Regions from separate parts of the Streptomyces sp. NPDC029044 genome, predicted to be linked through region 1. Evidence: riboswitches for the same ligand, from Rfam matches in the RefSeq annotation. Region 1 holds a riboswitch; each other region holds the start of a gene.

Region 1 (7,641 bases):
CCGCCGTGGAGGGCGACGAACCGGCCGCCACCGGTGAACTGCCCGTCGTCGCCCCGCTCCTGGACGGCCAGGAGGACGTCGCCCCCGCCCCGTCGGGGCGTGCGGCCTCGCGCGCCGCTTCCCGTTCGCGCCGCCGCACACCGCCCAAGCGCTCGGCGCTGATGACCATCGCGGTGCCCTCGGCCTGCGTGATGGGTGTCGCCGGCATCGCCGCCGCCTCCGTCGGCGGTTTCGCCGACGACAGTGCCGCGGAGGCGCGGACGACCGCGGCGGACGCGCAGCCGGTCAAGCCGGCCGCGGCCAACAACAAGCTGGACACCCAGCTCCAGAGCCTCTCCGCCGGCGCCGACGACTTCGCCGACCGGGCCAGCCGCACGCAGGAGCGCATCGACCTCAAGGCCCAGCAGGCGGCCGAGAGGAAGCGCGCGGCGGAGGAAGCGGCCCGCAAGGAGCGGCTGCGCCCCAAGTTCGCCCTGCCGGTCGCGCGGCACGGACTCAGCGCCTACTACGGCCAGTCCGGCATCAACTGGATGTCCCTGCACACCGGTATCGACTTCCCCGTCTCGTACGGCACGACCGTGATGGCCGCGACCGACGGCACCGTGCGCACCCAGTGGAACAGCGCGTACGGCAACATGATGATCGTGACCGCCAAGGACGGCACGGAGACGTGGTACTGCCACCTCTCCACCTACACGGTCCCCTCGGGTACGACCGTGAAGGCGGGCGATCCGATCGCCCGCTCGGGCAACTCCGGCAACTCCACCGGCCCTCACCTGCACTTCGAGGTGCGCCCGGCCGGCGGCTCGGCGATCGACCCGCTCCCGTGGCTGCGCAGCCACGGCGTCGACCCGACGTAACGTCCCGCCTGCCCCGCCGGTCCGGCCGGCGGGGCTCACCTCACCGGACTACAGCTTCTCCACCGGCGCGTACCGCAGCAGCAGCCGCTTCGGCTTGGTGTCCCCGAAGTCGATCGTCGCCTCGGCGTTGCCGCCCGTGCCCTTGACCGCGACGACGGTCCCGAGCCCGAACTGGTCGTGGGTGACGCGGTCCCCGACCGCCAGGGACACCACGGGCTTCTCCGAGGTGCGCCGCGTGGCGAAACCGGAGGCGCCCGACGCCGAAGAGCGCGAGCGGGACGACGACAGCGAGGCCGCCACCGCCGAGACCGGCCCGGAGGACGCGGGCGCGGTCGCTCCCGTCCGCTTCCACTCCACGTGGGTCGGCGGGATCTCCTCCAGGAACCGGGAGGGCGGGTTGTACGAGGGCTGGCCCCAGGCACTGCGCAGGGTGGACCGCGTCAGGTACAGCCGCTCCCGCGCACGGGTGATGCCGACGTAGGCCAGGCGCCGCTCCTCCTCCAGCTCCTTGGTCTGCCCGAGGGCGCGCATGTGCGGGAAGACGCCGTCCTCCATGCCGGTCAGGAAGACGACCGGGAATTCCAGGCCCTTGGCCGTGTGCAGGGTCATCAGGGTGATGACGCCGTCGCCGTCCTCCTCGTCGGGGATCTGGTCGGAGTCGGCGACCAGCGCGACCTGCTCCAGGAAGTCCGACAGCGTGGTCTGTTCGTCCTCGCCGCGCTCCTGCTCGAACTCCATGGCGACGGCGGCCAGTTCCTGGAGGTTCTCGATCCGGGTCTCGTCCTGCGGGTCGGTGGAGGCCTGGAGCTCGGCGAGGTATCCGGTGCGCTCCAGCACGGCCTCCAGAACCGTGGCCGGTCCGGCGCCGGACTCGACGATGGTGCGCAGATCCTCCATCAGCGTGTTGAACCGCTTGACGGCGTTGGTGGAGCGCGCGGCCATGCCGTACGCCTCGTCGACGCGCTTGAGCGCCTGCGGGAAGCTGATCTTCTCCCGCTGGGACAGGGCGTCGATCATCGCCTCGGCGCGGTCGCCGATGCCCCGCTTGGGGACGTTGAGGATCCGGCGCAGCGGCACCGAGTCCTCGGGGTTGGCGAGCACGCGCAGGTAGGCCAGGACGTCCCGGACCTCCTTGCGCTCGTAGAAGCGGACGCCGCCGACGACCTTGTAGGGCAGGCCGACGCGGATGAAGACCTCTTCGAACACGCGGGACTGGGCGTTGGTGCGGTAGAAGACGGCGACGTCGCCGGCCTTGGCCTCGCCGGCGTCCGTGAGGCGGTCTATCTCGTCGGCGACGAACTGCGCCTCGTCGTGCTCGGTGTCGGCGACGTAGCCGGTGATCCGGGCGCCGGAGCCGGCGTTGGTCCACAGGTTCTTGGGACGGCGGGACTCGTTGCGCTCGATGACCGCGTTGGCGGCGCTGAGGATCGTCTGCGTGGAGCGGTAGTTCTGCTCCAGCAGGATCGTCGTGGCGTCCGGGTAGTCCTCCTCGAACTGGAGGATGTTGCGGATCGTCGCGCCGCGGAAGGCGTAGATCGACTGGTCGGCGTCGCCCACGACGCACAGCTCGGCGGGCGGGACCTCGGCCTCGGGCGGTACGTCGACGGGGTGCTCGGAGGTGCCGACCAGCTCCCGGACGAGGGCGTACTGGGCGTGGTTGGTGTCCTGGTACTCGTCGACCAGCACGTGCCGGAAGCGGCGGCGGTAGTGCTCGGCGACGTCCGGGAAGGCACGCAGCAGGTTGACCGTCGTCATGATCAGGTCGTCGAAGTCGAGGGCGTTCGCCTCGCGCAGCCGCGACTGGTACATGGCGTAGGCCTGGGCGAGGGTCTTCTCGAAACCGTCGGTGGCCTGGGCGGCGAAGTCCTCCTCGTCGATCAGCTCGTTCTTCAGGTTGCTGATCTTGGCGCTGAAGGACTTCGGCGGGAAGCGCTTGGGGTCCAGGTCCAGGTCTCGGCAGACCAGGGCCATCAGGCGCTTGGAGTCGGCGGCGTCGTAGATCGAGAAGCTCGATGTGAAGCCGAGCTTCTTGCTCTCGCGGCGGAGGATCCGCACGCACGCGCTGTGGAACGTCATCACCCACATGGCGTTGGCGCGCGGGCCGACGAGCTGCTCGACGCGCTCCTTCATCTCGCCCGCGGCCTTGTTGGTGAAGGTGATCGCGAGGATCTGGCCCGGGTGCACGCCGCGCTCGGCGAGCAGGTGGGCGATGCGGTGCGTGAGCACGCGGGTCTTGCCGGAGCCGGCGCCGGCCACGATGAGCAGCGGGGAGCCGGAGTGGACGACGGCGGCGCGCTGGTTGTCGTTGAGCCCCTCCAGCAGCGCGGCGGTGTCCACGACCGGGCGGGGCGCGCCGTCCCGGTAGTAGGCGTCCCGGTCCGGGGGCGCGTCGAACTTCCCGCCGAACAGATCGTCCGGGATCGGCTCCGGAACGTGATCGTCCTCGGGCGGCGGCGGGGGCTCGTCCGCGGGGCCCCGCTGGGCCTGGAGGTTCGCCAGGAAGCTGTCGTCAAAGAGGCTGCTCATCGCTCTCCGAGTCTAGGGCGCCCCACTGACAGCCCGCCGCCGCCCTGAGAACATCGCCGGGCGCCCGGGCCCCCGCCAGCCGGCCGGCGGCGCATTGTCGCCCTCCATGACCGCATGATCACGACCTGCTACACCCCCCGCAATCATGGATGAAACAGGACCAGTCCCCCTCGGCCGTTCACACTCGGCAACGTTCATGACCGAGGTCACGAAAATGTATCGGGCATATCACCCATCAACCTTCACAGGGGCCACACGAGTTGGCTACCGTGCGACCAGGCCGCATGACCCCCACCGGCGAACGTCGCCGGGCCGCGCGGCCTCCGCCGAGTCCGGTGTGCCGCAGCGGCAGCCGGAGCCGGGGACCCAACCGTGAACCTGGGGTGAATCGGCCCGACTCCCTGTGCGGAGAAGGCCGTAGGGCAAACCTTCCGAACCACCCGCCCGAACCCGACAGCTAACCCGGTAGGCGGAACGTGGAAGGAGTCGCCTCCCTTGGCGTCGCACCGCAAGTCGCGTCCTACGGGTACGCGCGTGGCAGGCATACGGACCCCCGCCCTCGCAACGGCGGCCCTCACCTCCGTCGCCCTGCTGTCCCAGTCGGCCAATGCCGCCCCCGAGGCCGACGACAAGCCCAGCCTGGAAGAAGTCGAGAAGAAGGTCGACGACCTCTACCGCCAGGCGGGGTCGGCGACCGAGAAGTACAACGCGGCCAAGGAGAAGACGGCGAAGCAGCGCAAACGCGCCGACGCCCTCGTCGACGACGTCGCGAAGCGCACCCAGAAGCTCAACGAGGCGCGCGAGGAGCTGGGGTCCTTCGCCTCCGCCCAGTACCGAACCGGTGCCGCCGCCCCGGACACGGCGACGTTCCTGCTGGCGGACACCCCGCAGGACTACTTCGACCAGACCCAGCTGATGGACCGGATGACGGGCCGCCAGAAGGTCGCGGTCGACGACTACATCGCACAGCAGTCCGAGACGATGGAGAAGCGCCAGGAGGCCACCGAGAGCCTGGAGGCGCTCACCGAGTCGCAGGGCGACCTGAAGACCGCCAAGGCGACCGTCCAGCGCAAGCTCGCCGACGCGCGCCGGCTGATGTCGAAGCTGACCGCCGAGGAGAAGGCCCGGCTCGCGGCGATCGAGAAGGAGAAGCAGGAGGAGGCGGCCCGCAAGGCCGACGAGCTGGCCCGGCAGCAGGCCGCCCAGCAGCAGGCACGGGAGGAGGCCGCCCAGCAGCAGGACAGCGGCTCCTCGTCGTCGGCTTCGGCGGACTCCGGCTCGTCCTCCTCGACGGCCCCGGCCGACTCCTCGTACGCCACCAAGGCCGACAAGGCGCTCGCCTTCGCCCGCGCGCAGATCGGCAAGCCGTACGTGTGGGGCGCCGTCGGCCCCGGCTCCTACGACTGCTCCGGCCTCACCCAGGCCGCCTGGAAGGCCGCGGGCGTCACCCTGCCGCGCACCACCTACGACCAGGTGAACGCCGGCACCACGGTCCCGCTCTCCCAGGCCCAGCCCGGTGACCTGGTCTTCTTCTACGACGACGTCACCCACGTCGGGATCTACATCGGCAACGGCATGATGATCCACGCCCCGAAGCCCGGCACGTACGTGCGCGAGGAGTCGGTCTACTACGACGGCGAGTCGGCCATCCACAGCGTGGTGCGGCCGGCCTGAGAGGTCTCGTCACGCCTTTCGAGGGGCACGCGCGCGTGCCCCTCCCGTAACGCGTGCGGCGCTCTCTAGCATCGGCGCTATGTCGGGTCCCTCCCCGTTTGCCACCTGGTGGTCGACGTACGCGCTGGCGACCGGCGTCGTGTCGGTCGGTCTCGACTCGGCGGGGTACGCGGTCCTCTCCCGCATCGCCCTCGCCCTGGCCTGCGCGGCCTGGCTGGTGGCGGCCGCGGGCCTCGCCCAGCGGGCACGGGGCGGGTTGCGGGCGCAGACGCCGGCCGCGCTCACGGCCGTGGCGGCCACCGCCGTCCTCGGCACCGGGTTCTCCGCGGCCGGCCTTCAGCTCCTCGCCGAGGCGCTGCTGGCGCTCGCGATGCTGCTCTGGGCGGTGCTGCTCACCGCGGAGGCCGGCGGGCGGCGCGGCACGGTGTTCCTGCGCTGCGTGGCCACCCAGGGGCTCGCGGTGCTCGGCGCCACGCTCGCCGCGGCCGATACGTCGGCCTGGCTCGCCCACGCGGCCCTGGTGCTGTTCTGGCTGGGCCTCGCGCTCTACGGCTTCGCCCTGTTCCGCTTCCAGCCCCGGCAGGTGGAGGAGGGGCGCGGGGACCACTGGCTCGCGGCCGGCGCCCTCGCCGTCTCCGCGCTGGCCGGGGCGCAACTCCTCAGCGCCGACAGCGCGCGCCTGTACCTGTGGAACGAGGACAACACCGACGTCCTGCGCACGACGTGCGTCACGCTGCTCGTGCTCGCGCTGGTCGCCTGCGTCGCCCTGCTCCTCGCGGAGCTCTTCTGGCCCCGCCACCACTACGACGTGCGGCGCTGGGCGACCGTGTTCGCCGCGGTGGTGACGGCCGCGGCCACCCTGGCGGTCGCCGCCGCCCTGGACGTCCCCTGGCTCGACGCCGCCGGAGAGGTGCTGCTGTGGGTCGCGGTGGCCGCCTGGCTCGGGTGCACCGCCTGGGCGCTCACCTCGGCCCGGGCCGGCGCCCGGCGCTCCCGGGTCAGGTCCAGAGCACGGCGATGAAGATGTTCGCCGTCGTCAGCAGACCGACCAGGCCGAACAGGCCCTTGTCCACCTTCTCGTCGTCCCGCTTCACATAGACCAGGCCGAGGATCACGACCAGCAGGGCCAGCTTCACGCCGATCTTGATGTTGTTCACGGACTGGTCGTCGGCCTGGTTGAGACCGACCAGGACCACACCGGTGACCAGCATCGTGAGCGCGCCGTGCAGCATCGCGGGGGTGTAGCGGGCGGTACCCTCGCCCATCGCCTTCATCTGGGTGAGGAAGCCGCCCAGGAGCGAGGCGATGCCGATGATGTGGAGGCCGACGAAGAGGTGGATGAGTACGTCCATGAGGCCGGAGCCTAATCAGGGCCCCCGGACCGCCCGACACCGGCCCAGTGATGCATATATGCGCCCCATAGCACCCGATCACGGTCACTCGCTCACGATTCGGCGCATCGGTCATCACGCTGAGTGAAGCAGTCGGCGTCGAGACGGGACCACGGTCGCATACGGTCACCGCCGGTCCTCTCGGGACACTTCCGCACACCTGCCACCGGCCCATCACGGCGGCGTTTAGCGTCCTCCACCAGGTGACCGGCTCCCCACCGCCGCCCGGGCCAGGGGCGGCAGTCGGACACCACCGCCGAAAAGGTCCGGCGGCGATCCGCTCCCCCTGTGCGGGCCGTCGCCGGACGCGCAGGCCGCCCGTCCGCTCCCCCCGGCGGCCGCACGCACCCGTCGGCGGTCGAGGAAAGGACGTGGCCCCCAGGTGGCAGCGCACCGCAAGCCCCGACAGCGCTCGATGGGTGGCGGCAAGGCCCGTACGGCCGCCACGATCGCCCTCGCGGGCGCGGCGACGGCGACGGGTTTCGACGGAACCGGACACGCCGAACCACAGCTCACCCCCGGCCAGGTCAAAGCCAAGGTGGACAAGCTGTACCAGGAGGCGGAGGTAGCCACCGAGAAGTACAACGGCGCGAAGGAGAAGGCCGAAGCAGCCGGGCAGCGGCTGAGAAACCTCCAGGACCAGGCGGCGCGCAAAGAGGAGCGGCTCAACTCCGCCCGGGAGGCCCTGGGTTCGGTCGCCGCCGCGCAGTACCGGGCGGGCGGCCTCGATCCCGCGGTGCAGCTCGCCCTCTCCGACGATCCCGACCGGTACCTGGAGAACGCCGAGTTCGTCGAGCGGGCCGGCAGCCGGCAGAACGCCGCCGTCGCGGGTGTGCGCAAGCAGCTCCGGGAGATCGAGCAGCTGCGCGGGGCCGCCCACATCGAGCTGACGTCCCTGAAGTCGCGCCGGGCGGAGCTGAAGCAGCACAAGAAGACGATCACCGGCAAGCTCGGCACAGCACGCCAGCTGCTGTCCCGGCTCGGCCCGCAGGAACGTTCCCTGTCCGGCACGTACCAGGACCGCGCCTCGCGCTCGACGGGCGCACGGGAGACCCTCGCGGCCCCCGGCTCCGCCTCGTCCCGGGCGACCGACTCCCGCGCCGCCGCCGCCGTCTCCTACGCCTACCAGAAGCTCGGCAGCCCCTACGTCTGGGGCGCCACCGGCCCGAACGCCTTCGACTGCTCGGGTC
Region 2 (7,641 bases), on a different contig from region 1:
GTGGCGTGAGCCACAGTTGCACCTCGCGGCGGGTGTCGGGGTGCGGGATGCGTTCCAGCAGGCCGGCCGCTCCGAGGCGGTCGCAGAGGCGGCTGGCCGTGGGGAGGCCGATGTCCAGGCCGTCCGCCAGGGCCGTCAGATTCAGCCCCGGCGCCGCCTGGACGGTGCGCAGCGCCCGCAACTGGTGCAGCGACAGGCGCAGGGACGCCTCTTGGGCGGCGGCCGACCACAGCGCCGTCAGGCTCTCCACGGCATCGGTGATCTGCGAGGCGACGGATTCCGGGTCATCGCCCGGTCTCCTCACCCGGTGGTCGCCGGGGCCGCCGAGATCGGTCACGAAACGGTCACTTCCATAAAGCTCCGGGTACGGATGAGGTCGCCCTCTTCCAAAGGCTGTACCCGATGAACCGCATGGCAAGCAGCCCGGTTCGGCGCCCGGCCGGACCGGGGGCGGCTCAGCCGGCGCTGAGCTCCGTCAGCGCGGCCAGCGGCAGCGTGTGCTGGGTCTGGAGGACCTTCGCGCGCAGGTAGCGGACGTTGTGCGCGGTCGTGAAGACGCCCGTGGGGATCCGGTCGCGGACGTCGACGCCCAGGGCCCGCAACTGGCCCGCCTTGTCGGGGTTGTTGGAGAGCAGGTCCAGTTCGCCGATGCCCAGGGCGCGGAGCATCTGGGCCGCGGCCGTGTAGTCGCGGGCGTCCTCCGGCAGCCCCAGTGCCGCGTTCGCCTCGTACGTGTCGAGCCCCTCGTCCTGGAGGGCGTACGCGTCGAGCTTGTTGTAGAGGCCGATCCCACGGCCCTCCTGGCGGAGGTACAGCAGCACGCCACCGCGCTCGGCGATGGCCTCGACCGCCTCGCGCAGCTGGGGTCCGCAGTCGCAGCGGGCGGAGCCGAACACGTCCCCGGTCAGGCACTCGGAGTGCAGCCGCACCAGCGGGACCGGGCCGGGCTCGCCGAGGACCACGGCCACGTGCTCCTGGCCGTCGGCCAGCCCGTGGAAGGTGACGAGCTCGGCGTCGGCCTCGTAGCCGTCGTGGAAGCGCAGCGGGACCCGGACGCGGGAGCGCGGGGTGGCGATGACGGCGGGGGTGTCGGGCATGCGGGGCCTCCGGGTTCCGTTTCCTGTTCGGCTGCACAGCCGTACTGCTTCAGATTTGAAGCAGATCCACTTCCGGAACCCTACTCGTGCTTCAAACTTCAAGCAATCGGTATCCGGCCCCCTGTGACGCTCGTCACGAACAGGCCGGTGATGACCTCCGCCGCCACGGCACCTCGTCCGCCGCCGGGCGCGAGCCGTCCTCCTGGAGGCCCTGCGCGATCGCCGCGGAGATCTCCTCCAGCTGCCCCACCTGCTCCTCGCTGAGCCGGTCGAACAGGAAGCTCCGCACGGTGTCGACATGCCCGGGCGCCGCCCGCTCCAGCACCGCGAAGCCCTCGTCCGTCAGTGCGGCGATGCTGCCCCGCTTGTCGTACCGGCAGGCCTCGCGCCGCAGCAGGCCGTCCTTCTCCAGCCGCGTCACCGCGTACGTCAGCCTGCTGCGCGTGATCTTCAGCCGCTCGGCGAGATCGGTCATGCGCAGCCTCCGTTCCGGGGACTCGGACAGGACGGACAGGATGGAGTAGTACAGGTGCGGCATGCCGGCGTCCTGCTGGAGCTGCCGGTCGATCGCGTCCTCCAGGAGCAGGGAGGCGGCGACGTACGCGCGCCAGGCACGTTGCTCCTCGGGGGTGAGCCAGCGAGTCGTCATGCCACCAGTGTAGGTTTGTTTCAAACTTGAACCAAGCCCGTCTTGGTGACCCTGTCCCGTCTTGGCGGCCCTGTCCGCCTTGGTGACCCCGTCCAGTCCCGCCGTCCCGACCAGCCGCGGAGCGTCGATGCCTCACCCGTACGTCCTGCTGTCCGCCGCCGTCTCCCTCGACGGCTACCTGGACGACACCGGACCCGACCGCCTGCTCCTGTCGAGCCCGGCCGACTTCGACCGGGTCGACGAGGTCCGGGCCGGTGTCGACGCCATCCTGATCGGCGCCGGCACCATCCGCGCCGACAACCCGCGGCTCCTGGTGAACTCCGGCGAACGCCGGGCCGCCCGCCGGGCCGCCGGGAAACCGGAGTACCCCCTGAAGGTCACCGTCAGCGGCTCCGGCGACCTCGACCCGGACGCCCGCTTCTGGCACACCGGCGGCGAGAAGCTCCTCTACACGACCGACCGGGGCGCCGAACGCGCCCGCGCGTCGGGCCTGGCCGCCGACGTCGTCCCGCTCGGCGCCGACCTCGACTGGCGGCGGCTGCTCACGCACCTGCACGACGTCCGGGGCGTGCGGCGGCTCATGGTCGAGGGCGGCGGCCTGATCCACACCCAGCTCCTCACCCAGGGTCTCGCCGACGAACTCCAGCTCGTCCTCGCCCCGCTCTTCGTGGGCGACCCCGGGGCACCCCGCCTCTTCGGTCCCGGCGGCTACCAGGGCGGCCGGCTCCGGCTGCTGGAGTCGCGGCGGATCGAGGACGTGGTCCTGATGCGCTACGAGCCGACCGCCCCGGGCACCGGTGCCCTGCCCGTCGCCGCCGACCACCACTGGCTGGCCCTCGCCTGCGACCTGGCCGAGCGCTGCCCGCCGTCGGACACGGCGTTCAGCGTGGGCGCGGTCGTGGTCGCCGCCGACGGCACGGAACTGGCCCGCGGTCACTCCCGCGAGGCCGGTGACCCGGTCGTGCACGCCGAGGAGGCGGCCCTGGCGAAGCTCGACCCGGCCGACCCGCGCCTGCCCGGCGCGACGGTGTACAGCAGCCTGGAGCCCTGCGCCCGCCGCGCCTCCCGCCCCGCCCCCTGTGCCCGGCTGATCCTCGACGCGGGCGTACGGCGGGTCGTCACGGCCTGGCGCGAGCCCGACACCTTCGTGACGGCCGCGGACGGCAGCGGCCTCCTGGCCGCCGGCGGAGTGGAGGTCGTCGTCCTCCCGGAGCACGAGGAGCGGGCCAAGGCCCCGAACCGCCACCTGCCGGGCTGAGAACGGGCCGCTCCGAGCGGTGTGCACGAGTGGTCCCGCGGATGGCGTACACTGGTGTCACAACGACGCGGGGTGGAGCAGCTCGGTAGCTCGCTGGGCTCATAACCCAGAGGTCGCAGGTTCAAATCCTGTCCCCGCTACTGAAGGCCGAGGGCCGGAATCCAAAAGGATTCCGGCCCTCGGTGCATTTCCCCGCACCTCATTACGGTCGGTGACCGAACCACCCCGCTGCGCGCGTTAACTGATGCACCGTCAAAACTCGTCAGTCACTTGCGAAGCGGTCAACTCGCCCGATTTACTCCGGTCATGGCAGGTAAGTCCGCGTGAAAAAGGTTAATGATCAAGCGGAATCGCTGGAATACCCCTCGCGCCTCCATTAACGTTCGATAACGCAGCGCGGTCGTCCCAGCCGTCACAGAAGGCGGCTCCGTGCGCACGCGCCGAATCCCGAAAGGGAACCGGGGAACCACCACTTGGGGTGAATCGGGCGGATACCACCGTGGAAGCACGGCCGGTATACGCGCGTAGGAGACCTTCCTGCTCCGAACCCGTCAGCTAACCCGGTAGGCGAGAAGGAAGGAAAGGAGTACGCCCACGTGGCGTCCAACCGGCCTGCCCCCGCGGCCCCGTTCGCGCCGAAGCGCGAGACCGACACCTTCGGCTACGGCGGTCAGCGCACCGACGAGGGCCCGTTCCAGGAGTGGAACCCCACCGAGGAGTCCATCCGTCCCGTCCGTGGCCGGCATCGCGTCACCAAGCAGCGCGGCGGAGGTCTCGCCCGCAGCTCCACCGTCCTGGGTGTCGGCGTCATAGCCGCCGTGGGTGCCGGCGGCATGGCCAGCGCCCAGACCGGCAAGCCCCCGGTGTCCATCTCCGTCCCGGACCTGCCCTCGGTGGGTTCCCTCATCTCGGACGACGACACCCCCGAAGGTTCCGCCACCCCGCTCAGCAGCCTCGGCACCGCCACGACCGCCACCGAGCAGGGCAAGAGCACCTCCGGCGCCGGCGCGGGCGAGGCGCTGCGCGCCCGGATCATGGCCCAGGTCGAGCACCAGCAGGACCAGATCGAGACCAAGGCCGCCCAGGACGCCGCGGCCGCCGCCGAGAAGGCAGCCGCGGAAGCGGTCGCCAAGGCGGAGAGGGAAGCCAAGGCCAAGGCCGCCGCGGCCAAGGAGAAGGCGGAGGAGGAGGCCAGGAAGAAGGCCGAGGCCGAGCGTCTCGCCGCCCTGGCCAAGCAGTTCACGCTGCCGACCTCCTCGTACACCATCACCTCCAGCTTCGGCCAGGCCGGCGCCTACTGGTCCTCCGGCTACCACACGGGCCTGGACTTCGCCGCCCCCACGGGCACGCCGATCAAGGCCGTCCACAGCGGCACCATCACCGAGGCCGGCTGGAACGGCTCGTACGGCTACAAGACCGTCCTCACCCTCGATGACGGCACCGAGATCTGGTACGCGCACCAGTCCTCCATCGGCGTCAGCGTCGGCCAGAAGGTCAGCACGGGCGACGTCATCGGCCGTGTGGGCGCCACCGGCAACGTCACCGGTGCCCACCTTCACCTGGAGGTCCACTCCGGCGGCTCCGCGAGCGGCATCGACCCGATGGCGTGGCTGCGGGGCAAGGGACTGAACCCGTAAGCCGTACCCACCCGTTGAAGCACCGGCGGCCCTGACGACGACCCCCCGACGTCAGGGCTGCCGGATTTTCCGGCGTGTACGGCGGAGTAGGGGAATGGGCCGCTCCGGTAACGGCGTTGACGTGGAGCATGACTCATCTGCGTAAGCTCGGCCCTTCCGACCTCGAGGTGTTCCCACTCGCCCTCGGCGGCAACGTCTTCGGCTGGACCGCCGACGAGGACCAGTCGTTCGCCGTCCTCGACGCCTACACCGCCGCCGGCGGCAACTTCGTCGACACCGCCGACTCCTACTCGGCCTGGGTCGAGGGCAACCGGGGCGGTGAGTCCGAGACCGTGCTCGGCCATTGGCTGAAGTCCCGCGGCAACCGGGCGGACGTCGTCGTCGCCACCAAGGTCAGCCAGCACCCCGAGTTCCGCGGTCTGTCCGCCGCCACCATCAAGGCTGCCGCGGATGCCTCCCTGCGGCGCCTCGGTACCGACTACATCGACCTGTATTACACACACTTCGACCAGCCCGACGTGCCCGTCGAGGAGATCATCGGCGCGCTGGACACCCTTGTGAAGGCCGGGAAGGTGCGGCACATCGCCGCCTCCAACATCTCCGCCGAGCGGCTGCGGGCGTCCCTGGAGTTCTCCGAACGCGAGGGGCTCGCCCGGTACGTGGCGCTCCAGCCCCACTACAACCTGGTCTCCCGCGGCACCTACGAGGGCGAACTCCAGGACCTCGCCGAGCGGACCGGCCTGGCCGCGGTGCCGTACTTCGCGCTCGCGTCCGGCTTCCTCACGGGCAAGTACCGGCCCGGAGCGACGGTCGAGAGCGCCAGGGCGGGAGGTGCCGCCAAGCATCTGGAGACCGAGCGGGGGCGGCGGGTGCTCGACGCCCTCGACGAGATCGCCGCGGCGCACGGCGTGCCCGTGGCCACGGTGGCCTTGGCCTGGCTCGCCGCCCAGCCGACCGTGGCGGCGCCGATCGCCTCCGCGCGGACGGTGGAGCAGCTGCCCGCGCTGACCGGCGTCGGCGAGCTGACTCTCTCGGAGACCGAGGTCGGACGGCTCACCCAGGCCTCGGCCTGAATCGGGTCTGACTGCATCGGGTCTGACTGCATCGGGTCTGACTGCATCGGGCTGAGAAGGTCTGGCTCGGTCTGGTCCGGACGAGAGGTCTAGGAGCGGTACGGGTTGTACGCGGGGTACGGCGTCGGCTGCGGGCCGTACCCGTACACCCCGTACACCGGCCAGGGCGGGGCCGTCACCGGGACCGGAGGGGCGGTGATCCGCGCCGCGTGGTCCAGCGCGGGTCGGGCCACCTCCCGGCGCCGCCACAGCTCGCCGAGCAGTTCCCCCTCCCGTACGGCGAAGTCGGGCCCGGCACGCCCCCGCCGGGCGCGGTGTCGCAGGAACGCCAGGGACGTCGCGTACGCCTCGTACCGCGCCACCTCCCGCGCCGCCGCCTTCCCCACGTGACGGCGGGCGTACTGGCGGGCGATCCGCCGGGCCCGCATCGAGCCCAGCGCGTACGGCTCGGCGGGGGTCAGCCAGCCGGCCACGGCGTAGGCGGGCAGCTCCGCCCGTACGGTCTTCAGCTCCCGCTGCCGGGTCCAGATCACCAGCCACGTCAGCAACCCGAAGATGGGCACCATGAACGCCGCGTACACGGCGAAGAACCCGTACTCGCCGAAGGCCGAGGAGCCGTTCCACATCGCGTGCATGCCCATCGCGAGCAGCAGGCCGCCGAGCGGGAAGACGACGCGGCGCAGCGGCCGGCGGTCCGCCGAGAGCGCGGCGATGCCGAAACCGATGCCCGACAGGACCGTGAACAGCGGGTGCGCGAACGGCGACATGACGATGCGCACGAAGAAGGTCGCCGCCGTGACCGAGGCGATGCCGGAACCGCCGGTGAGCTGGTCGGTGCCGAAGGCCGTGCCCAGGTAGAGGATGTTCTCCGTGAAGGCGAAGCCGGTCGCCGTCACGCCGGCTATGACGACCCCGTCGACGATGCCGGTGAAGTCACGGCGCCGGAAGAGGAAGACCAGGAGGACGGCCGCCGCCTTGGCCGACTCCTCGACCACCGGGGCTATCACCGTCGCGCCCAGGGTGTCCGCGCTGGACGGGTCCGCCGTCGCCGTCGCTATCCATCTCGTCGCGAAGCTGTTGGCGACGATCGCTATCAGCGCCGCCGCGCAGGCGCCCCAGGCGAAGCAGAACAGCAGGTTCCGCCAGGGGCCGGGCTCCACGCGGTCCAGCCAGCGGAACGCGGCGATCAGCAGGGGCACCGGCAGGACGGCCAGCCCCAGCCCGACCAGGAATCCCTCCGTGCCGGTCTCCTCGCGGACCAGGGCGAGGATGACCAGGCCGGATATCGCGAGGAGCGTGCTCAGCGCGCCGTAGCGCACCCAGGCGCGCTGCCACCAGTGGGCGTGCCGCAGGGAGCCGGCCGTGCCCGGGCCGGTGAGGGGTGTGCCCTCGGCGGGACCGCTGGGATACGACGGGTGTGGGGGGCTGGTGGCCACGGCATCGACCCTAACGACGGTTGGGCGCTGTCCGCAGGCGGAAGAGGTGCCAGGGGTGGTCAGGCGCCGGCGGGGGGCTGGTCCACGTGCTGTACGCGGCGGAAGAGGAGGTCGTTCACGACATGTCCCTTGTCCAGTCCCTGGCCCTCGAAACGGGTCAGCGGACGGAAGTCGGGACGCGGCGCGAAACCGCCGTCCGCCTGCGTGTTCTCGAAGTCGGGGTGAGCGGTGAGGACGTCGAGCATCTGCTCGGCGTACGGCTCCCAGTCGGTGGCGCAGTGGACGAGCGCGCCCGGCCCGAGCCGGGTGGCTGCCAGGGTGAGGAAGTCGGGCTGGATGATCCTGCGCTTGTGGTGCCGCTTCTTCGGCCAGGGGTCGGGGAAGTAGACGCGCAGGCCACTGAGGGAGTCCGGGGCGAGCATCTCGCGCAGGAGGATGATCGCGTCACCGTTGCCGACCCGGATGTTGGACAGGCCGTTGCTGTCGGCGAG
Region 3 (7,641 bases), on a different contig from region 1:
GGCGATGACCTCGCGCAGGTTGTGCGGCGCCATGTTCGTCGCCATGCCGACCGCGATGCCCGAGGCGCCGTTGACCAGGAGGTTCGGGAAGGCGGCGGGCAGGGCCACCGGTTCCTGCTCCTGGCCGTCGTAGTTGGGGTTGAAGTCGACGGTGTCCTCGTCGATCGACTCTGTCATCAGGCTCGTCGCCTCGGCCATCCGGCACTCGGTGTACCGCATGGCCGCCGGCGGGTCGTCGTTGCCCAGCGAGCCGAAGTTGCCGTGGCCGTCGACCAGCGGGACTCGCATCGAGAAGGGCTGGGCCATGCGCACGAGGGCGTCGTAGATCGACGCGTCGCCGTGCGGGTGCAGCTTGCCCATCACCTCGCCCACGACACGGGCGCACTTGACGTACCCGCGCTCGGGGCGCAGGCCCATCTCGCTCATCTGGTACACGATGCGGCGGTGCACGGGCTTGAGTCCGTCGCGCGCGTCCGGCAGAGCGCGGGAGTAGATGACCGAGTACGCGTACTCGAGGAAGGAGCCCTGCATCTCGTCGACGACGTCGATGTCGAGGATCCGCTCCTCGTACGAGTCGTCGGGCGGCGTCTTCGTGCTGCGGCGGGCCATCGCTGCCGGCTCCTCCTGTTACTGGTCGCTCGCCTACGGGGCTTTCCTGCCGGTGAGGAGACGCCGACCGTGCCCGGCCCTTCGGGCCCTGCGCGCGCTCGCCCACTCGTCACCGGCCGCCCCTGCGGCTCGCTCATGCTGCTGCGATCCGGATCTGACGCCGACCATTGTGGACCGCCGCACTGACAAGCGGGACCAGGACCCGGTCTCCGGCGCCCGCCGGGCCGTCCGGAGCCCGGCGGGAACGGTCGCCCGTGCTCGCTCTCGGCGTACGCCGCCCGGGAACTCCACCAGGGCTTCGCACGCTTGCATACAGTGGCAGGACCGGCAGGAATCGGCGGTTGTGAAGACCGCTCCGCGATCGAAGGGACGTACATGCCCATGGGTCACACGGCCACAGCGCAGGCAGGCTCCGGGGGCCTGACAGCGACCGAGCACCGCCTGGCCAACGGCCTGCGCGTGGTGCTCTCCGAGGACCACCTGACCCCGGTCGCGGCGGTGTGCCTCTGGTACGACGTCGGCTCGCGCCACGAAGTCAAGGGGCGCACCGGTCTGGCTCACCTTTTCGAGCACCTGATGTTCCAGGGTTCCGCCCAGGTCAAGGGCAACGGCCACTTCGAGCTCGTCCAGGGCGCGGGCGGCTCGCTGAACGGCACGACCAGCTTCGAGCGGACCAACTACTTCGAGACCATGCCCGCCCACGAGCTGGAGCTCGCCCTCTGGCTGGAGGCCGACCGCATGGGCTCGCTGCTGACCGCCCTCGACGACGAGTCGATGGAGAACCAGCGGGACGTCGTCAAGAACGAGCGCCGCCAGCGCTACGACAACGTCCCGTACGGCACCGCCTTCGAGAAGCTGACCGCGCTCGCCTACCCGGAGGGCCACCCCTACCACCACACCCCGATCGGCTCCATGGCCGACCTGGACGCGGCGACCCTGGAGGACGCGCGCGCGTTCTTCCGCACCTACTACGCGCCGAACAACGCCGTGCTCTCCGTGGTCGGCGACATCGACCCGGAGCAGACCCTCGCCTGGGTCGAGAAGTACTTCGGCTCCATCCCCGGCCACGACGGCAAGCCCGCCCCGCGCGACGGCTCGCTGCCGGAGACCATCGGCGGGCAGCTGCGCGAGGTCGTCGAGGAGGAGGTCCCGGCGCGCGCCCTGATGGCCGCCTACCGGCTGCCGCACGACGGCACGCGCGCGTGCGACGCGGCCGACCTGGCCCTCACCGTCCTCGGCGGCGGCGAGTCCTCCCGCCTCTACAACCGGCTGGTGCGGCGCGACCGTACGGCCGTGGCGGCCGGCTTCGGCCTGCTGCGGCTCGCCGGTGCGCCCTCCCTGGGCTGGCTGGACGTGAAGACATCCGGTGACGTGGAGGTCCCGGTCATCGAGACCGCCATCGACGAAGAGCTCGCCCGGTTCGCCGAGGAGGGCCCCACGGCCGAGGAGATGGAGCGCGCCCAGGCCCAGCTGGAGCGCGAATGGCTGGACCGGCTCGGCACGGTCGCCGGCCGCGCCGACGAACTGTGCCGGTACGCCGTGCTGTTCGGCGACCCGCAGCTCGCCCTGACCGCCGTCCAGCGTGTGCTGGAGATCACGGCGCAGGAGGTCCAGGAGGTCGCCAAGGCCCGCCTGCGGCCCGACAACCGCGCGGTGCTCGTCTACGAGCCGACCGCCCCCGAAGCCCCCGCCGACCAGGACGAGAACGAGGAGGCGGCCCGGTGACCGAGCTCGCCACGATGGACTTCCACCCCCGGCCGCAGTCGGGCGACGCCAAGCCCTGGGCCTTCCCCGCCCCCGAGCGCGGCACGCTCGACAACGGCCTGACGGTGCTGCGCTGCCACCGCCCCGGCCAGCAGGTCGTCGCCGTGGAGGTGCTGCTCGACGCCCCCCTGGACGCCGAACCCGCCGGCCTGGACGGTGTGGCCACGATCATGGCCCGGGCCTTCTCCGAGGGCACCGACAAGCACTCCGCCGAGGAGTTCGCCGCCGAGCTGGAACGCGCGGGCGCCACCCTCGACGCGCACGCCGACCACCCCGGCGTCCGGCTCAGCCTGGAGGTGCCGGCCTCCCGGCTCGCCAAGGGGCTGAACCTGATCGCCGACGCGCTGAGGGCGCCCGCGTTCGCCGACAGCGAGGTCGAGCGGCTGGTCACCAACCGCCTCGACGAGATCCCGCACGAACTGGCCAACCCCTCCCGCCGCGCCGCCAAGGAGCTCTCCAAGGAGCTGTTCCCCTCGGACGCGCGCATGTCGCGGCCCCGGCAGGGCACCGAGGAGACGGTCGCCGCGATCGACTCCGCGGCCGTCCGCGGCTTCTACGAGAAGCACGTCCGCCCCGCCACGGCCACCGCCGTGGTCGTCGGCGACCTCACCGGCATCGACCTCGACGCCCTGCTCGGGGACACCCTGGGGGCCTGGACGGGCTCCTCGGCCGAGCCGCGCCCGGTGTCGCCGGTGACCGCCGACGACACCGGCCGGGTCGTCATCGTGGACCGCCCCGGCGCCGTCCAGACGCAGTTGCTGATCGGCCGGGTCGGCCCGGACCGGCACGACCGCGTGTGGCCCGCGCAGGTGCTCGGCACGTACTGCCTCGGCGGCACCCTCACCTCACGCCTGGACCGCGTCCTGCGTGAGGAGAAGGGCTACACCTACGGCGTACGGGCGTTCGGCCAGGTCCTCAGGTCCGCCCCGGACGGCACGGGCGCCGCGATGCTCGCCATCAGCGGCTCCGTCGACACGCCCAACACCGGCCCCGCCCTGGAGGACCTCTGGACGGTGCTGCGCGCCCTCGCTGCCGGAGGGCTGACCGACGCCGAGCGGGACGTCGCCGTGCAGAACCTGGTGGGTGTGGCTCCGCTGAAGTACGAGACGGCCGCGGCGGTCGCGAGCACGCTGGCCGACCAGGTCGAGCAGCACCTGCCCGACGACTACCAGGCCGCGCTGTACCGCCGGCTCGCCGCGACCGGAACGGTGGAGGCCACCGCGGCGGCCGTGAGCGCCTTCCCGGTGGACCGCCTGGTGACCGTCCTCGTCGGCGACGCGGCGCAGATCAAGGCGCCTGTCGAGGCCCTGGGCATCGGCGAAGTCACCGTGGTCGCGGCCGAGTAGCGGCACGCGCGCAGGGGCCCTGGTTGTCTTTCGAGGCACCAGGGCTCCTTTATGCCCGAATTGGTACGGAGGTTGCCTGTCTGCCCTGTGGGATGCGCTACAAACACCGGGATTCGTTTGGGAATTGAAAGTGGCGCCGCTTAGCGTCGTCCGGGCTGTTCGTCAGGCAGTGCGCCGCACCCGCGGCACCGGACAGTCATCGCCGAGTCCCCGTACGGCGCGAGCCAGGGGAGCCGGGGACCCACCGCAGTCCCTGGGGTGAATCGGGCGCCCGCGCGAGTCGCGAGGGAGTCCGTAGGAGACCTTCCTGCTCCGAACCCGTCAGCTAACCCGGTAGGCGAGAGGGAAGGAAAGGACCAGCCACTACATGGCGTTCACTCGCGCCACCGGGAAGCACCGTCGTCCCAGCAGGATCCAGCGCGGCACCGCCCGGGCGGCGGGCGTCGCGGCCCTCGCCACCACCGGCGTGATCGGCACCGTGGCGGCCCCTGCGGCCTTCGCCGCCGAGCCCAGCCCCGAGCAGACCGGCCTCACCCCGGTCGTCACCATGGGCGACACCGTGGCCCAGCAGATCGACGCCCAGGCGATCGCGCAGCAGCAGGCCGCCGACGAGGCCGCCGCCAAGCAGAAGGCCGAGGAGGCCGCGCGCAAGCGGGCCGCCGAGCTGGCCGAGAGGGCCAAGGAAGCCGCCGAGAAGGCCCGCGAGGCCAAGGAGCGCGCCGCCCGCGAGGCCGAGCGCAAGCGCCTCAACGCCTACGTGGCCCCGATCTCCGGCTCGTACGTCTCCACCAGCTACAAGGCCAGCAGCGGCCTGTGGTCCTCCGGCAGCCACACCGGTGTCGACTTCCACGCCGCCAGCGGCACCTCCGTCCACGCGGTCGGCGCGGGCACCGTCGTCGAGGCCGGCTGGGGCGGCTCGTACGGCAACCAGGTCGTGATCAAGATGAACGACGGGACGTACACCCAGTACGGCCACCTGTCCTCGACCGGCGTCTCGGTGGGCCAGCGGGTCACCCCCGGCCAGCAGATCGGCCTGTCCGGCGCGACCGGCAACGTCACCGGCCCGCACCTGCACTTCGAGGCCCGTACGAGCCAGGAGTACGGCTCGGACATCGACCCGGTCGCCTACCTCCGCTCGCACGGCGTGAACGTCTGACCGGAACCTCCGCGCTGTTCCCGAAGCCCCGGCTCCCCGAGCCGGGGCTTTCGGCGTTTACAGCGGCGGCTTGTCCAAAAAATATCCCTGGATTCCCGATGGCCGTCGGAAATTCCGGCTCATTGCAATAGAGTCACGGAACGGACGCCACTCGCTGGCGTTTCACGGGGATTAAGGGGAGGTCGGTCATGCGTATTCCCGCGCACTCGGTGTGCACGGCCATCCGGGACGACATCGTCGCGGGCGTCCACGCACGCGGCAGCCGGCTCACCGAGGAACTCCTCGCGCGCCGCTACGGCGTCTCGCGGGTACCCGTCCGGGAGGCGCTGCGCACCCTGGAGGCCGAGGGCTTCGTGGTGACCCGGCGGCACGCGGGCGCGTGCGTGGCCGAACCCACCGAGCAGGAGGCGGGCGACCTGCTGGAGATGCGCATGCTCCTGGAGCCGCTCGGTGCGGCCCGCGCGGCCCAGCGCCGCACCGAGGCGCATCTGAAAGTCCTGCGCGGCTTGGTCCGGCTGGGCCAGGAGCGGGCCCGCCGCGGCAACAGCGACGACCTGCGCTCCCTCGGCGGCTGGTTCCACGAAACGCTCGCCCAGGCCTCCGGCAGCCCCGCACTGACCTCGATGCTCACCCAGCTCCGCCACAAGATCGCGTGGATGTACGCCGTGGACGCGCCGGCCAGCCCGGTGGAGTCCTGGACGGAGCACGGCGCGATCGTGGACGCGGTGGCGCGCGGGGACGGCGAGCGCGCGCGGGCGGTCACGGCGCTGCACGCCGAGCGCGCGACGGGCGCGCACCGCCTGCGCTTCGGCTCCGGCAGGGAGTCCGCCGACCGTGTGAGGAACTCGCAACATCCCGTAAACACGGCGAGCCTGCGGCATTAACACGGCGGCCGTATACAAAGAGCAGCCAATTCATGAAGGCCTATTTTCCGTGCCCGGAAACGGGGAATTCCAGAATGTCCCGCTCCTTGTCCGCCGGGAATGGCGAAGGGCCCGCCCCGGTGAATCAGGGCGGGCCCTTCGCTGTGCGCCGGAACGGCGCACGGGACATCAGACGGTCTCGGGCAGTTCCTCGAGACCCTCGGAGACCAGCTTGGCCAGCCGGTCCAGGGCGGCGTCCGCGCCCTCGGCGTCGGAGGCCAGGACGATCTCCTCGCCCCCCTGGGCGCCGAGGCCCAGGACGGCCAGCATCGAGGCCGCGTTGACGGGGTTGCCGTCAGCCTTGGCGATCGTCACCGGGACGCCTGCGGCCGTGGCGGCTCGGACGAAGATGGAGGCGGGGCGGGCGTGGAGACCCTCGGCCCAGCCGACGTTGACGCGGCGCTCAGCCATGTGTTGCTGCCCTTCGGTGTTCAGGGTTGTCTAGACCAGTTTCCCATATCGTGAAGCCCACCAGGAGCGGTCCTCGCGTTCCACTCCAGGGGTGCCGTCGGATCGCGGCCTCGACCCGACTGACGCCCTCCACAGACTGCGTCGCGCCGCTGTCGGACGCTAGCCGTACTCTGGGGCCCATGCAGACCTCGCCGGACCGGCACGAGTATCCCGCCCACTGGGAAGCCGACGTGGTGCTGCGCGACGGGGGCACCGCGCGCATCCGGCCCATCACCGTTGATGACGCCGATCGCCTGGTCAGCTTCTACGAGCAGGTCTCCGACGAGTCGAAGTACTACCGCTTCTTCGCGCCGTACCCTCGCCTGTCCGCCAAGGACGTCCACCGCTTCACGCACCACGACTTTGTGGACCGGGTGGGACTCGCGGCCACCATCGGCGGCGAGTTCATCGCCACCGTACGCTACGACCGGATCGGCGCGGACGGAACGCCCGCGTCCGCACCCGCCGACGAGGCCGAGGTCGCCTTCCTCGTGCAGGACGCCCACCAGGGCCGCGGGGTCGCCTCCGCCCTGCTCGAACACATCGGGGCCGTCGCCCGTGAGCGCGGCATCCGCCGCTTCGCCGCCGAGGTGCTGCCCGCCAACACCAAGATGATCAAGGTGTTCACGGACGCCGGCTACACCCAGAAACGCAGCTTCGAGGACGGCGTCGTCCGTCTGGAGTTCGACCTCGAACCCACCGACCGCTCCCTCGCCGTGCAGTACGCCCGCGAACACCGCGCCGAGGCGCGCTCCGTGCAGCGGCTCCTCGCCCCCGGCTCGGTCGCCGTCATCGGCGCCGGGCGCACCCCCGGCGGCGTGGGCCGCAGCGTCCTCGGCAACATCCGCGACGCCGGGTTCACCGGCCGCCTCCATGCCGTGAACAAGGCCCTTCCCGAAGGGCAGAAGGAGCTCGACGGCGTGCCCGCGCACCGCTCGGTGCGGGACATCGACGGCCCGGTCGACCTCGCCGTCGTCGCCGTGCCGGCCGAGCAGGTCACCGAGGTCGTCACCGAGTGCGGCGAACACGGCGTACAGGGGCTCGTCGTGGTCTCCGCGGGGTACGCCGAGAGCGGCCACGAGGGGCGCGAACGCCAGCGCGCCCTCGTGCGGCACGCACGCACGTACGGCATGCGCATCATCGGCCCCAACGCCTTCGGCATCATCAACACCTCCCCGCAGGTACGGCTCAACGCCTCCCTCGCCCCCGAGGTGCCGCGCCCCGGCCGGATCGGCCTGTTCGCCCAGTCCGGCGCCATCGGCATCGCCCTGCTGTCCCGGCTGCACCGGCGCGGCGGCGGCGTCACGGGCGTGACCGGCGTCTCCACCTTCGTCTCCTCCGGCAACCGCGCCGACGTCTCCGGCAACGATGTCCTTCAGTACTGGTACGAGGA
Region 4 (7,641 bases), on a different contig from region 1:
TCCCCGCCGTCCCTTTCGCCGCGACCCCGACACCGTCGGACAGCACCGCAAACCACCCGGAGGGCAGTCGGCCGCCGGACCCCTCACCTCCGGCCGGCGCCGCCTGCTGATCACGTCGGCCACGGTCGTCAGCGCGGTCCTGGTCGCCGGACTCGCCCTGCGGGACGCGGCCGGACCGGAACCGGGAGCCGCCGGTTCCAAGGCGGACTGCCGCCCGACGGCCCTCCTGGAACCGCCCTGCGGCGCCTGGTTCGGGGCGTTCGTGCCGCACGAGCGGGACGACCTGCCGGAGAAGGTGCGCGCCTACGAGAAGCGCGTGGGCCGCGAGCTCGACATCGTGTACACGTACCACGACATGTCCCTGCCCGAGGGCACCCGGCGTGAGGGCCAGCTGCTCACTCCGGAGGAGCGGCGCGTGGGTGAGGACCACCTGCTGCTGCTGTCCTGGGAGAGCAAGTGGTGGGGCGGTACGAAGCGGCAGCAGCCGACCTGGAAGCAGATCGCCGCCGGCGAGCTGGACGACAAGGTCATCGACGTCCAGGCCCGGCGCATCAAGGACTACGGCAAGAAGGTGTTCCTCTCCTTCGACCTGGAGATGGACACCCGCACTCCGGACAACGGCACGCCCGCCGACTATGTGAAGGCCTACCGGCACATCCATGACCGCTTCCGCGAACTGGGCGTCGACAACGTGGTGTGGACGTGGATCACCACCGGGTACCTCGACCACGCCGACGAGATCAAGAAGATGTACCCGGGCGACGACTACGTCGACTGGGTCGGCTACAACCAGTACAACTACTACCGCTGTCACGAAGCGGGCTGGCTGACCTTCGCACAGACCCAGAACGCCACGCACGACTGGATCCGCGCGAACATCTCCGACGACAAGCCGCTGATGCTCTCCGAGTTCGGCACCGCCGCGGACGCGAACCGCCCGCGGCGGCAGGCCGAGTGGTACGCGGAGGTGCCCGGGGTCCTGAAGGGCCTGGAGGGCGTCAAGGCCGCCCTCCAGTGGAACTACCGGGACCCCGGGCCGCACTGCAACCTGGCACTGGCCAACGACGCGGCCTGGGACAGCCTGCGCAAGGCGGTCTCCGACCCGTACCTCAACCAGCCGCGCGGGTAGCCCCGTCCGGTCAGCCCCCGTCCGGTCAGTCCCTGTCCGGTCAGCCCGCGAACTCGGGCTGTCCGGTCAGTCCCCGTCCGGTCAGCCCCTGTCCGGTCAGCCCGCGAACTCGGGCCCGCGCACCACCGCACGGGCCCGCCGGTACCAGCGCCACGCGATGGTCTTCGGCCCGTCGCGGTACGGCGCGACCCGTGCGCCCGCCCCCGCCAGCCAGTCCTCGACGTCGGCGACGGTGTGGGTGCGCCGGACGATGAGCCGGGCGATGCGGTACCGCTCGTCACGGTCGGAGCTGAGCGCGTGCCGCACGGCGGTCGCCGTCTCGTAACCGGCCCGGGCCGACATCGCCCGCACCCGGGGGCTGTTGTAGCCGTGCGGGTAGGCGAGGTGCCGGATCTCGTGCCCGAGGGCGTCCTCCAAGACCGCCTTGGAGGTGCGCAGTTCGTACGCCAGGGCCTTGGCGGACAGGGTGTCGAGCTGCGCGTGCGTGACGGTGTGGCTGCCGATCTCCATGCCGGAACGTTCCAGCTCCGCCGCCCGGGCCAGGGTCATCATCGGGGCGGGCGGCAGCAGACTGCGGCCGCCCGGGGCGATGGCGCCGGTGGTGAGGTAGGCGGTGGCGGGCAGCGCGCGTGCGGCCAGGGCCTCGGCGGTGGGGCCGGGCAGATCGGCGAACCCGTCGTCGAAGGTGAGCAGCACGGGCCGGGGCGGCAGCGGCGCCCGCCCGGCCAGATGATCGGCGATCGCGCTGATCGTGACGGGGGTGCGCCCGCTGCCGACGACGACATCGAGATGTGCCGCGAACTGCCGTGGCGTGACCGTGAACTCGGCGATCCACTCGGGCGGGTCGTCCATCACGGCGTGGTAGAGGAATACGGGGATGGCCGGGGTGCCCGAGGGCGATATCGGCCCCTCACCGCGGGTCCGTGCCGACGTGGTCATCTCGCCCCCTGAGCGGTCTTCACCCCATGAGCGGTCTTCGCCCGCTGAGCCGTCTTCTCCCGCACCGCCGCACGCAGCGCGTACCGCGCCCGTACATACCCGACAGGCCCGTAGACCATCCCCCTGCGCTGCAACCGCGACAGTCGCCGCGGCCACGGGTGGGTCCGCACGTTGTGATCGCCGGGCGTGCCCGTGCCGTCCGCCGGCTCCGTCTCGCGTACCGCCGTCAGCGTGCGGGCGTGGGCGAGGCCGCGGGGCAGCCTCGCGAGGAACGCCGGCAGCAGCGCGGGCCGGTTCACGAGCACCGCGGTGAGGTACGCCGTGAGCCCGGCGCCGTAGCCGTACGCCTGGGTCTCCAGGTCCCGCCAGGTCTCCCGGTGGTGGTGCCAGACCAGGGCGTACGGCGTGTAGCGCAGCCGGTGGCCCTGGGCCAGGACGCGCACGAAGCCGTAGAGGTCGTCGCCGCCCCGGGCGGCCGTCCCGGCGCCGGTGGCCGGGTCGAAACCGCCGACGGAACGCAGCACCGCCGTCCGGAACGCCATGTTCGCGCCCGAACCGAACCGCCCGGCCGTGAACGGGAACAGCGGCTCGTCGCCCGGCGGGCACGCGGGGTCGTACGTCCTTGGAGTGAAGCCCTTCGCGAAACCGCCGTGGCTCTCCAGCAGGACCTGCGCCGGGGTGGTCAGCCGCGCGGGCAGGATCAGCCCGGTGCAGCAGCCGAGCCCGGCGTCGGCGGCGAAGGGCGCGCTCAGCTCGGTCAGCCAGCGCGGGTCGGCGACCACGTCGTCGTCGGTGAAGGCGACCACCTCACCGCGCACGGCGTCCAGCCCGGCGTTGTGCGCGCCCGCGAGCCCCGGAACAGGCTCACGGACGTACCGCACGCGCTCGGCGTACTTCCGCTCGATCAGCTCCCGCGTCTCACTCGTGACGGGCGCGTTGTCGACGACGACGATCTCGAACCGCGGATGGTCCTGCGCCAGCAGCGAGTCCAGCGCCCGGGCCAGCTGCCCGGCGCGCTCCCGGGTGGCGACGACGACACTCGTGAACGGCGGCTCCCCGGGTGCGCCGAAGACGGCCGGCCCGCACTCCACCCGCGCCCGCTCCGCCAGCACGGCCCTGGCATCCGCCCCCTCAGGAACCCGCCCCAGCAGGGTGCCCACGGGCCGGCCACCCCGCTTGACCAGCACGAACACCTCGCCGTGCGTCACGGGCGGGCTCCCCGGGCCGGGTCTGAGCACCGCCTCGTCACCATCGAGGTCCAGCTCGGCGACCTGCACCGCCCCGATGTCAAGGAACCGCCGGATCTCTTCCTGCGCACGCGCCGAACCGGCCATGCGCCCACCCCCCTCGTGTGTCAGGTACGGCGCAGCCGAGCCGCGCCCTTCAGCGTCCGCGCGGCCAGCGACGCGAGCCGCGGCCTGCTGCGGACGAAGCTGTGCGCGCGGCGCGTGGGCTCGCGGCTCAGCCAGTGCAGTGCCGCGCCGGCCCCCGGCCGGGTCACCGCACCCTCGTACACGGGCAGTTCGCCCGTCCTCAGCGCGTTCTTGTACTCGGCCGCGCCCCGCCCCAGGTCGAGCATGCCGATGCCGTCGGCGGCCGCCGCCTCGGCCATGCGCAGGTGCAGCACGAGACCCGGCGAGAACTTCGCGAACTCCGGGTCGTAGGCCGGGAACCAGCAGGCCAGCACCGAGGACGAACGCAGCCCGAAGTGCGCGGCGACGGGCCGCTCACCGGCGTAGAGCACCGACAGCGTGCCGCTGCACTCCGGCGCGCGAGTCCGGGCCAGCTGCCCGACGAGCCGGGTGATCCACTCCTGGGCGAACCGGTCCCGGCGGCCGGTCCTGCGGTACTGGGCGGACTTCCACTCCATGAGCGTGCGCAGCGCGGCCGGTTCGCGCTCGTCGAAGACGAACCGCAGCTCGCCGCCCTGCCGGCCGAGCCTGCGCTCCTTGGCCAGGGTGGTCTTCAGGAACTTCGGCGACTGCGAGCGCAGCACCGACTCGTACGTCTCGTAGCCCTTCTCCACGTCGATGACGTAGGTGGCGTGCTCCTCGGCCGCGTACCGGACGAACAGTCGCTGCTCGGCCTCCAGATTGTCGAAGGCGAAGCTCGACACCGAGCAGGCCCTCAGCAGCCGGCCGGTCTCCAGGTCCAGGCCCGGCCGCAGGATCGCGCCCTGCGCGTCCGAGACACCGAGCCCGATCGCCCGGCCCTGCCCCAACGGGCCGCGCTCATAAGGCAGGAACCCGGCCGCTTCCGGCCCCTCGTACACCACGGCCACCCGGGCCCCCGGCCTGACCCGGCCGACGGCTTCGGTGAACTCCGGCTCCATGAAGGGGTTGCGCGGTGCCTCGGAAGCCGCGCGCAGCGCACGCCAGCGTTCCCTCTCCCCTTCGCCGAGCTCCCCGGGCACGGCCACGCGAATGCGCCCACTGCTCAACCCGACCCCCCGATCAAGTCCCCCCTGGACACTTGGAAGGTACCGCTCGATGCGGCCTCACGGGTAGGTAGCGGAGCATGTTGTTGCCAACCGGTGCAGAGGCCTTCAACCGGGCAATCGGCGTCCGTCGTACGATGAAACGAAGGGGCGCGCTGTCCGTATTCTCTGATCATGGCCGCACCCATCGCATATTCACTCATCGCCACCGACCTGGACGGGACGCTGCTGCGCGGCGACGACACCCTGTCCGACCGGTCCCTCGCCGCGCTCGCGCGGGTGGCGGACGCCGGTGCCCAGCACCTCGTGGTGACGGGCCGGCCGGCGCCCAGAGTGCGGCCGCTCCTGGACGACCTCGGTGCCACGGGGCTCGCGGTGTGCGGGCAGGGCGCGCAGGTGTACGACGCGGGCACGGACCGGCTGCTGTGGTCCATCACCCTGGACCGGGAACTGGCCGAGACCGCCCTGGGCAAGATCGAGGCCGAGGTGGGGCAGGTGTACGCGGCGGTCGACCAGGACGGGGTCGACGGGCTCACGCTGATCGAGCCGGGCTATCTGATGCCGCACCCGACCCTGCCCGCCGTGCGGGTCGAGAGGCGCGACGAGCTGTGGGGCGAGCCCATCAGCAAGGTGCTGCTCCGCCATCCCCATCTGTCGGACGACGAACTGGCGGCGACGGCCCGCTCGGTGGTCGGCTCACTGGCGACGGTGACGATGTCGGGGCCCGGCACGGTCGAACTCCAGCCGTGCGGGATCACCAAGGCGACGGGCCTGGCGCTGGCCGCCGAGCATCTGGGACTGCGCCCGGCGGACACCATCGCCTTCGGTGACATGCCCAACGACATCCCGATGTTCGACTGGGCCGCTCACGGGGTGGCGATGGCCAACGCCCATCCCGAACTCAAGGCCGTGGCCGACGAGGTCACCCTGTCGAACGAGGACGACGGCATCGCCGTCGTCCTCGAACGACTGCTGGGCGAGCCGGCTCAGTACGGGCCGTTGACGTTGTCGATCGAACCGTAGCGGTCGGCCGCGTAGTTGCAGGCCGCGGTGATGTTGGCGACCGGGTCGTACGGGTCCCACGACGTGCCGTCGACGTGGTAGGCCTGGAAGGTCGGGTCGATGGTCTGGAGCAGACCCTTCGACGGGGTGCCCTTGGCGGCGTTGGAGTCCCAGTTGTTGATCGCCAGGGGGTTGCCGGACGACTCGCGCATGACGTTGCGGTAGATGCCGTCGTAGGACCCGGGGATCCCCTTCTGAGCCATGATGTCCAGCGCCTCGCGGATCCACCCGTCGAGGTTGTTCGCGTAGGTCTTCGCGGACGCCTGGGTGGCCTGGGCGACACCGCCGGCGGGCTTCGCGGCCGGCTTGGCGGGGGCGGACGACTTGGTCGCCGTCTTCTTCGCGGCGCTCGTCTTGGTGGTCTTCACCGTCAGCTTCAGACCCGGGTGGATCAGCTTCGGGTCGTCACCGACGGCGGCGCGGTTGTCCTTGTAGAGCTGCTTCCAGCCGCCCGAGACGTCGTACTTGTCCGCGATGCGGGCCAGCGAGTCGCCCTTGACCACGGTGTACGTGAGGGACTTGGCGGGCTGGGCCGCCTGCGGCACGGACTGTGCGGCGGCGGGTGCGCTCTGGGGCTCGGCGGCGCTCGCGTACGTGGCACCGAGGAGCGGCAGGGTGAGTGCTGCTCCGCCGGTACCGGCGGCGATGAAGCCTCGGGTCAGCGGGTTGGTTCTGGGGCGACGGTGCTTGCCTCGTCCGGCCATGGCGATATTCCTCTCCGGCGCCTGCGAGGTGAGCTGTCGGGTTCGGGCCGGGAGGTGCCCGGCCGCGTACGGCGCTGTGTGCCGTGCGCGGCTTCACCCCGAGCCGTGCCGCTGTGCGGACCGGCGACTTACCTGGGTCCCCCGCTCCTGCCCTGCGTGAGTGAGTCGGTTCCTGTGGGGAGTCCGGGCGGCGGCAGGATTGGGCGTCCGCCGGACAGGCCGGGAACGTATGCGAGAGCACATGTCGGGAACAAGCACCTCAGTCACATATCGCGCGGTTGACCTTGGTCGGAGGTGTTTGGGCCGCTTGATCCTTTGCGGAAGCCAAGGCTCAACTGGCTCTGCGGGAAAGGCGGTACGGGTCGATGCCGAGGTGGGGCGGAAAGGGGGAACAAGTGATTCAACTCACTGATCACGAGGCTGTGGGGCAATTCCCGCCAAGGGGAATTCGCCTACTCATCACGGCAAATCGTGCATAGTTCGCTACCTATGGGTAAGTCGATTTATATCTGTTCTTATAGGTTGATCGAAAACATAACGGTCGTGATCGGATACCGCCCGGCCTGTAACCCTGGGTGCTGGCGGTGATCGAAACGTGACCGGATACGCTGGCCGGAGTGAGGGCAGCGACCTATCGACAATCCGCGTAATCACCGGCAGACACAGCAGACAGGAGACCCCTCGTGACCGACGTCGGGCCGTTCGGGCTGAGCGTGCGGGACCAGGCTCTGGAAGCCGATGTCCAGGCCGGACTGGCGGCTGTCGAGGAAGGCTTGCTCGAGGCCACCAAGAGTGAGGTGCCCTTCATCACGGAGGCCGCCCAGCACCTGGTGCGGGCCGGGGGCAAGCGGTTCCGCCCGCTGCTGGTGATGCTCTCCGCCCAGTTCGGCGACCGGTACGCGCCCGGGATCGTGCCGTCGGCCGTCGTCGTGGAGCTGACCCACCTCGCCACGCTGTACCACGACGACGTGATGGACGAGGCCTCCGTGCGCCGCGGCGTCGCGAGCGCGAACACCCGCTGGGGCAACTCCGTCGCGGTGCTCACCGGCGACTTCCTCTTCGCCCGCGCCTCGCACATCCTGGCCGACCTCGGCCCCGAGGCCGTGCGGGTGCAGGCCGAGGCGTTCGAGCGCCTGGTGACCGGCCAGATCCTGGAGACGGCAGGACCGCAGGACGGCCGGGACCCCGTCGAGCACTACCTGGACGTGCTGGGTGGCAAGACCGGCTCGCTGGTCGCGGTGTCGTGCCGGTTCGGCGCGATGATGTCCGGCGCCGACGACACGGTCGTGGACGTCCTGACCCAGTACGGCGAACGGCTCGGCGTGGCCTTCCAGCTCGCCGACGACGTCCTGGACATCGCCTCCGACTCC

What was found. Region 1 has a riboswitch for cyclic di-AMP ahead of AB0E85_RS06905 (NlpC/P60 family protein). Riboswitches for the same ligand answer to the same signal wherever they lie in the genome.
Region 2: another riboswitch for cyclic di-AMP. It lies ahead of AB0E85_RS03390 (M23 family metallopeptidase); the one in region 1 lies ahead of AB0E85_RS06905 (NlpC/P60 family protein).
Region 3: another riboswitch for cyclic di-AMP. It lies ahead of AB0E85_RS16080 (M23 family metallopeptidase); the one in region 1 lies ahead of AB0E85_RS06905 (NlpC/P60 family protein).
Region 4: another riboswitch for cyclic di-AMP. It lies ahead of AB0E85_RS11770 (transglycosylase SLT domain-containing protein); the one in region 1 lies ahead of AB0E85_RS06905 (NlpC/P60 family protein).

Annotation. Positions count from the first base shown of each region.
Region 1 covers NZ_JBEZWN010000005.1:127,859-135,499, reverse strand. Annotated here, with positions in the region: gene AB0E85_RS06915 (M23 family metallopeptidase) at 1-860, shown strand, start outside; gene pcrA (DNA helicase PcrA) at 909-3,386, opposite strand; cyclic di-AMP (ydaO/yuaA leader) riboswitch at 3,701-3,874, shown strand; gene AB0E85_RS06905 (NlpC/P60 family protein) at 3,882-5,060, shown strand; gene AB0E85_RS06900 (hypothetical protein) at 5,140-6,081, shown strand; gene AB0E85_RS06895 (hypothetical protein) at 6,059-6,412, opposite strand; gene AB0E85_RS06890 (NlpC/P60 family protein) at 6,834-7,641, shown strand, end outside.
Region 2 covers NZ_JBEZWN010000003.1:566-8,206, reverse strand. Annotated here, with positions in the region: gene AB0E85_RS03415 (MarR family transcriptional regulator) at 1-337, opposite strand, end outside; gene ribA (GTP cyclohydrolase II) at 456-1,097, opposite strand; gene AB0E85_RS03405 (MarR family transcriptional regulator) at 1,231-1,746, opposite strand; gene AB0E85_RS03400 (dihydrofolate reductase family protein) at 1,874-3,004, shown strand; tRNA gene AB0E85_RS03395 (tRNA-Met) at 3,071-3,144, shown strand; cyclic di-AMP (ydaO/yuaA leader) riboswitch at 3,433-3,589, shown strand; gene AB0E85_RS03390 (M23 family metallopeptidase) at 3,601-4,641, shown strand; gene AB0E85_RS03385 (aldo/keto reductase) at 4,770-5,714, shown strand; gene AB0E85_RS03380 (PrsW family glutamic-type intramembrane protease) at 5,804-7,150, opposite strand; gene trmB (tRNA (guanosine(46)-N7)-methyltransferase TrmB) at 7,210-7,641, opposite strand, start outside.
Region 3 covers NZ_JBEZWN010000016.1:43,236-50,876, forward strand. Annotated here, with positions in the region: gene AB0E85_RS16065 (DNA topoisomerase IV subunit A) at 1-609, opposite strand, end outside; gene AB0E85_RS16070 (pitrilysin family protein) at 991-2,334, shown strand; gene AB0E85_RS16075 (pitrilysin family protein) at 2,331-3,719, shown strand; cyclic di-AMP (ydaO/yuaA leader) riboswitch at 3,910-4,074, shown strand; gene AB0E85_RS16080 (M23 family metallopeptidase) at 4,087-4,875, shown strand; gene AB0E85_RS16085 (GntR family transcriptional regulator) at 5,064-5,759, shown strand; gene AB0E85_RS16090 (HPr family phosphocarrier protein) at 5,928-6,209, opposite strand; gene AB0E85_RS16095 (GNAT family N-acetyltransferase) at 6,389-7,641, shown strand, end outside.
Region 4 covers NZ_JBEZWN010000010.1:48,235-55,875, reverse strand. Annotated here, with positions in the region: gene AB0E85_RS11795 (glycosyl hydrolase) at 1-1,129, shown strand, start outside; gene AB0E85_RS11790 (polysaccharide deacetylase family protein) at 1,226-1,981, opposite strand; gene AB0E85_RS11785 (glycosyltransferase) at 2,065-3,402, opposite strand; gene AB0E85_RS11780 (GNAT family N-acetyltransferase) at 3,423-4,487, opposite strand; gene AB0E85_RS11775 (HAD family hydrolase) at 4,680-5,528, shown strand; gene AB0E85_RS11770 (transglycosylase SLT domain-containing protein) at 5,492-6,271, opposite strand; cyclic di-AMP (ydaO/yuaA leader) riboswitch at 6,277-6,452, opposite strand; gene AB0E85_RS11765 (polyprenyl synthetase family protein) at 6,955-7,641, shown strand, end outside.